DNA from 2 places in the Pantoea sp. SO10 genome. Region 1 is predicted to be linked to the other one. Evidence: predicted binding sites of a transcription regulator. Region 1 holds the regulator's gene; the other holds the start of a gene.
The links. The regulator PurR, encoded in region 1, represses purine synthesis genes. The targets are predictions, from matches to a motif close to CANGCAAACGTTTGCNTG.
Positions count from the first base shown of each region.

Region 2: a site for PurR is predicted at 2,382-2,399, ahead of serA (phosphoglycerate dehydrogenase). Genes of this name have one in related genera too.

Region 1 covers NZ_CP040095.1:1,875,311-1,878,911, forward strand. Annotated here, with positions in the region: gene punC (purine nucleoside transporter PunC) at 1-114, opposite strand, end outside; gene punR (DNA-binding transcriptional activator PunR) at 225-1,136, shown strand; gene purR (HTH-type transcriptional repressor PurR) at 1,133-2,158, opposite strand; gene FCN45_RS08755 (YnhF family membrane protein) at 2,433-2,522, shown strand; gene FCN45_RS08760 (C40 family peptidase) at 2,579-3,373, opposite strand.
Region 2 covers NZ_CP040095.1:3,345,145-3,348,745, reverse strand. Annotated here, with positions in the region: gene FCN45_RS15485 (oxidative stress defense protein) at 1-413, shown strand, start outside; gene FCN45_RS15480 (LysR family transcriptional regulator ArgP) at 452-1,357, opposite strand; gene rpiA (ribose-5-phosphate isomerase RpiA) at 1,540-2,199, shown strand; gene serA (phosphoglycerate dehydrogenase) at 2,479-3,601, shown strand, end outside.

The sequences.
Region 1 (3,601 bases):
GCTAGCAAAATCACGCTGCATATCGCCAAAGGCGGGTAAATACATATCCGTGGCAAGAAAGCCGAGCATGCTGAGCACGGCGAGATAAGGCATAAATGCTTTAGACGACAACATGTTGATTCTCTTTTGGGCAGGGTAAACGCCGGGGAGTGTAAAAGGATGCAGCGCGCTTTGTGAAACGCTAATATTTGCATGATGCTGTTAAAATTTTTGAAGGCAAAATTATGTGGTCAGAATATGCGCTTGAAGTGGTGGATGCAGTAGCGCGCACCGGCAGTTTTAGCGCGGCAGCGCAGGAGCTGCATCGCGTGCCCTCTGCCGTCAGTTACACTGTGCGCCAGCTGGAAAACTGGCTGGCGGTGCCGCTGTTTGAGCGCCAGCATCGGGAAGTGGTGATGACAGCGGCGGGCGAGCATTTTGTGCGGGAAGGCCGTTCTGTTATCAAAAAAATGCTGGCAACTCGCCGACAGTGTCAGCAACTGGCAAATGGCTGGCGCGGCGAGTTGAGCATCGCGGTCGACTGCATTGTAAAACCGCAGCGTACGCGACAGTTAGTGAAAGACTTCTACCGCCATTTTCCCGACATGGAGCTGATTATCAGCTACGAAGTGTTCAACGGCGTGTGGGATGCGTTGGCTGATGGTCGGGTGGATGTGGCGATTGGCGCAACTCAGGCCATCCCGGTGGGCGGACGTTTTGCCTTTCAGGATATGGGCGCGCTGAACTGGCGTTGTGTGGTGAGTCCCGATCATCCGCTGGTTAACAGCAAGGAGCTGGATGATGAAACCTTGCGGGCGTGGCCATCGCTGGTGCTGGAAGATACCTCGCGTGCGTTGCCGCGCCGTATGACATGGACGCTGGATAATCAGCGGCGGTTGGTGGTGCCAGAGTGGGAAACCGGGATGGATTGTTTGCTGGCAGGATTATGCGTCGGCATGGTGCCTGGCCATTTGGCGCGTCCACTGCTGGACAGCCAAAAACTGGTCGAGCTGGCGCTACCGCAGGCGTTTCCGGACAGTCCGTGCTGCGTCAGCTGGTCAGAACAGCGCGCGTCACCGGCGCTGGCGTGGTTACTGGCTTATCTCGGGGATGCGGAAACGCTGAACCACGAATGGCTCAGCGAAGTGTCGGCTTAGCGGCGGTAGTCGCGGAACGGACCGTACGCCACCGAACGGCGTTCAATCAGCGTTGGCTGGACTTCGATAGTTTGCGGATCTTCGCGCTTGCTGGTGATGCGATCCAGCAGCATTTCCAGCGCTTTTTCACCCAGTTCAGCTTTCGGCTGGTGCACGGTGGTGAGCGCTGGTGTGAAATAGCGCGCGTTGCGCACGTTATCGTAGCCAATCACCGAGATATCCTGCGGTACGCGCAAACCCATCTCATCAGCAGCGCAAATCGCGCCCATCGCCATGATATCGCCACCGCAGAACACCGCGGTTGGACGCTGTTTCTGATTTAAGATCTGTTGCATCGCCTGATAGCCCGATTCAGGCTCAAAGTCGCCCTGAACCACCCACTCCGGACGCACTGTAATGCCCGCTTCGTTCATTGCCTGCAGGAAGCCAGCATGACGTCCACCGCCGGTGTTGCGCTCCATTTGGCCAGGAATGGCACCGATATCGCGATGGCCACGTTCAATCAGATAACGCCCGGCGAGATAGCCGCCCTGAAATGCATTGTCCTGCACGGTATCGGTGAAATCACCGCGTGACGCGCCCCAATCCATCACCACCATGGGGATATTGCGGTTCTCTTCCAGCATCTGCAGCAAATCGTCTGGATATTCCGAACACATCACCAGCAGACCATCGACGCGCTTTTGCGCCATCATTGACAGGTAAGCGCGCTGCTTTTGCAGATCGTTGTGCGCATTGCCGAGAATCAGCGTATAGCCGCGTTCGAAGCAGCGGTTCTCCACCGCTTCGATAATTTCAGCGAAGTAGGGCGCTTCGCTGGAGGTCGCCAGCAGACCCAAGGTTTTGGTGTGATTAACTTTAAGACTACGCGCCACGGCACTTGGCGAGTAGTGTAATTCTTTGATCGCTTCCCATACGGCGTTACGCGTCTCTTCCGCAACGAAACGCGTTTTGTTGATGACATGCGAAACCGTGGTGGTTGAGACCCCCGCGCGTTTTGCGACATCTTTAATTGTTGCCATGAAAATGGTGCTCCTGGGCTTATCGCAACTTACTGATAAGTATATTGTTAAACGTTTGCGTCTGCTAATGCTTTTACAGCCCAAAAAAGCGGGCAAAACGGCATGTTCAAGCAGGCAAAATCACTTCATCACGCTGTAAATACAGCCTGCGCAAAATCTGTTGCGCAACGAAAGGCGGCGATTCTAGCAAGCTGGCGCGGATAACACGAGATTTTTGCCTATTGCTATGCGAAAATCGTCTTAACCCTAATAATTGTGTGACTAAGGAGTTGTGATGAATACCGACCTGAAGCTGGCGCTAATGACCACTGTTGGCGCACTGTTGATGATTATCGCCTTCAGCTTTACCGCGATCATGCATTAACAAAAAAGCCGGAGCTGAGAACAGCATCCGGCTTTTTCATGTCTGTTGCGCAACAACTAGCGAATGGTTTTTGGCGTCATCATACGACGCGCGCCCACATAGTGTTTCTGCCAGTAATCCTCACCCAATGCGCTAATCTGAATATCTTTGCCGGTACGCGGCGACTGAATGAATTTGCCATTGCCAAGATAAACGCCCACATGGTCGGCGGTACCGCGATTGTTGATGCGGAAGAACACCAGATCGCCTTTCTCCAGCATTTCACGCTTAATCGGTGCCGCATCACGCAGGTGATACATCTCATTGGCGGTGCGTGGCAGTTTGAATTTCACCAGATCTTTATAGGCGTACCACACCAGGCCGCTGCAATCGAAACCGGTGTGTGGCGAAGCGCCGCCCCACTGATAAGGTTTGCCGAGTTGACCCATTAATTTGGTCATCGCCGTTTCACGCGCTTTTTGATAACGCTGACGGTGCGCTTTACTCATTTTGATGCCGGTCAGCGCTAACGCTTCATCATCGACGGCGATCTCGGGCGTTTTCTTCGCTAAACGTTGATGACCGTATTTCTTAGCAGAGAGTTTCAGTGGGGATTTTTTGCTGGTGGTTTTGTGCAGCGCGATGTCTGTTTTGCTCTGTTTTTTGAGTTTGAATTTTTGAACAGCGGTCAGACGCGATTTTTTGGTGGTGGTGGTTTTTACCGGACGTCGTTTGCGGCGCTCGTCTTCACGTGCGCTCTTTTTCTCTGCTTTAAGCGAACTGGCGTTAACGGGCGCATGCGGAGATGCAGCGGCCACATTAAAGAACAGTTGGGCAAAAGCCAGTATGAAAAGCGTAATTAGTAGACGCATAATCCGGTTACAGGTTAAGCAGGCTGAATCAAAGCAGACTGCGTAAAAGTGAGAGAAATCTGATCAAGTGACCAGCGCCGAGGCAATTCTAATCCACTTTTTTTACAAAAGGTAAGGCCTTTTTCTATTAATATGTTACCAGATTGATTCTGTAGCAAAAATGAGCGATTTCAGCTGGTTAACACAGCGAAATTATTGCTAATTATTAATTTATTAATGCCAATTAAT
Region 2 (3,601 bases), 1.5 Mb from region 1:
AGTCGGTACTGAAAGGCTATCGTGCCGAGCGTCAGGTACAGGTAACGCTGCGCCAGCTGGACAAGCTCAACGAGCTGTTGGATGGCGCGTTAAAATCTGGCCTGAATGAAATTCGTTCGGTCGAGTTAGGTGTGGCGAATCCGGACAGCTACAAAGAGAAGGCGCGTAAAGTGGCCATCGCTAATGCTACGCAGCAGGCTAACGCGCTGGCAGAAGGGTTTAACGCTAAGTTAGGTTCGGTTTACAGCATCCGCTATCACGTGGCGAACTATCAACCGATGCCGATGGCGCGCATGTATAAGGCCGCCGCAGTACAAGCTGATACCACCGCGCAGCAAACTTACGAGCAGCAGAGCATTCACTTTGACGATCAAGTGGATGTCGTCTTTGAAATCAAACCAAACACGCCGTAAGGTTTGATATCAGGTCGCCATGAAGGGCGACCTGATCTTTACGCTGGCAACACATCCTGACGCAGCACGCGATGTCCGTGCGCAATCAGCGCGTCGGTCACGCTGCGCATCAAACGACTTTCCGGCGCAAACCGGTGCCAGTACAGCATACGACGCTGATACAGGCCTGGCGTCAAATCCACCAGTTCACCTTGCGCTAACTCGCGCTCAATCTGCAGATGCGGAATCATACAACACACCGAACCCTGACGCGCCAGCTGCACAAAGGCTTCTGACGAGTTAACGATGTGGCAAGGCACGCTGCCCGGCGACAGGTCAAAGTTCTGCTGTAAAAACGCCTGATGCATATCGTCCAGATGATCAAATGCCACCGCCGGCGCTTTCAGCAGCGCAGAGCGTGTTACGCCGTTCGGGAAATAGCGAGCAGCAAAATCAGGTGAGGCGCAGAACAGATAATCGAGCGCACCCAGTTGATCCACCAGACAGCTTGGCAGCGGCTGCGGCTGAATACTCACCGCGCCGACCACTTCACCGCGACGTAGACGTTCCTGCGTGCGGGTTTCATCTTCCACCTGCAAATTCAGGCGCACTGGGGAATCGGCCAGCACGTCTTTCAGCGCGGGCAGCAGCCAGGTGGCCAGGCTGTCGGCGTTGACCGCCAGCGACAGCAACAGCGGCGTGGTTCCACCGTTATCATCACCCAGCCACTCCTCTTCCAGCAGTTCAACTTGATGCAACAACGCCAGTAACTTTTGTCCCTGCTCGGTCGGACGCGGCGGCACGGTGCGCACCAGCAGCGGCTGACCAAATAAATTTTCCAGCTGTTTAATACGCTGCGAAACCGCCGATTGGGTAATGCAGAGTTTTTGTGCCGCACGCTCAAAGCCGCGCTCGCGAATCACAGCATCCAGCGCCTGAAGCGTTCGATAATCCGGGCGTTTCATTGTTGTTCTCTCTCGTTCAGGGTGGACATTACTATGCCATAAAACTGTCAAATTGTGCTGCGGCGCATTTTTTGCGGGCTGGCTTCCAAAGCGTTAATTCGGCTGTCTAACAGTCGCGCTTTTTTACAGCGCCTTGTTTTATACTACGCGCACTTCGATGTCGCACAGGTTTTAAACATACCATGACCCAGGATGAACTGAAAAAAGCGGTAGGTTGGGCAGCCCTGCAGTACGTAGAACCCGGCACCATTGTCGGCGTAGGCACGGGATCGACAGCAGCGCATTTTATTGATGCACTCGGCACCATGAAGAATCAGATTGAAGGTGCGGTTTCCAGCTCGGAAGCCTCAACGGAGAAATTGAAAGCGCTGGGCATTCACATCTTCGATCTCAACGAAATTGATGAACTGTCGGTGTACGTTGATGGCGCCGATGAGATCAATCCGCAGATGCAGATGATCAAAGGCGGTGGCGCAGCGCTGACGCGTGAGAAAATCGTTGCGGCGGTGGCGAAGAAATTTGTCTGCATTGCCGATGCATCGAAAGAAGTTGATGTGCTGGGCCGTTTCCCGCTGCCGGTTGAAGTGATTCCGATGGCGCGTTCGTATGTGGCGCGTGAACTGGTCAAACTCGGCGGCTTGCCGGAGTATCGCCAGAACGTCATTACCGACAACGGCAACATTATTCTCGACGTGCATAATCTGCGTATTCTCGATCCCATCGAGCTGGAAAAAACCATTAATGCGCTGCCGGGCGTAGTGACCGTTGGCCTGTTTGCGGGACGTGGTGCGGACGTCGCACTGATTGGTACCGCAGAAGGCGTGAAAACCATCGTAAAATGATCTGTCCGGCGCGCGTAATGCGCCGGTTATTTCCATCCGCAAAACATCTTTTCTCACCAGGCTGAAATTTGGTGACTTATGTCACAAAAGATTCATCAGCAGTAAGTTCGTACTTCGTCCATTAAGGATGTCACGATTTTGTACGGCATTGTGCTGTCTCCGCGTGGGCGCGTGCTGGCTCCCAGGCAATCGTTTGTATTGCTGCGCACGAAATTTTTGATATTTTGACAGAAGGCTACCTTATGGTAGTCCTCATTGAATTCTGAATAGGGTCGGGAAATGGCAAAGGTATCACTGGAAAAAGACAAGATTAAGTTCCTGCTGGTGGAAGGCGTTCACCAGAGTGCGCTGGAAAACCTGCGTGCAGCAGGCTACACCAACATCGAGTTTCACAAAGGGGCGCTGGATGCGGAGTCGCTGAAATCCTCCATCCGCGATGCGCACTTCATTGGTATCCGTTCCCGTACCCAACTGACTGAAGAGATCTTTGCTGCCGCTGAAAAGCTGGTAGCAGTCGGCTGCTTCTGTATCGGTACCAACCAGGTTGATCTCGGTGCAGCGGCGAAACGCGGTGTGCCGGTGTTCAACGCGCCGTTCTCCAACACCCGTTCTGTTGCAGAGCTGGTGATTGGCGAAATGCTGCTGATGCTGCGTGGCATTCCGGAAGCCAACGCCAAAGCGCACCGTGGCATCTGGAATAAAGTCGCCAACGGTTCGTTTGAAGCACGCGGCAAGAAACTGGGCATCATCGGTTACGGCCACATCGGCATGCAGCTGGGTGTGCTGGCAGAAAGCCTCGGTATGCATGTGTTCTTCTACGATATCGAAAGCAAGCTGCCGCTGGGTAACGCCACTCAGGTGCGTCATCTCTCCGATCTGCTCAACATGAGCGACGTGGTCAGCCTGCACGTTCCTGAAACGCAATCCACTCAGAACATGATTGGCGCGGAAGAGCTGGCGCTGATGAAGCCGGGCGCGCTGCTGATCAACGCCGCGCGCGGTACCGTGATCGATATTCCGGCGCTGTGTGATGCCCTGGCGAATAAACATCTGTCCGGTGCCGCTATCGACGTCTTCCCGGTCGAGCCAGCGACTAACAGCGATCCGTTCAACTCTCCGTTATGCGAGTTCGATAACGTGATCCTGACGCCACACATTGGTGGTTCGACCCAGGAAGCGCAGGAAAATATCGGTATCGAAGTGGCTGGCAAGCTGGCGAAATACTCCGACAACGGTTCTACGCTGTCTGCGGTTAACTTCCCGGAAGTCTCACTGCCGATGCATGCGGCAAGTGCTAGCCGTCTGCTGCACATCCATGAAAACCGTCCGGGTGTGCTGACCGCTATCAACCAGATTTTTGCCGAGCAGGGCATCAACATCGCCGCGCAGTATCTGCAAACCA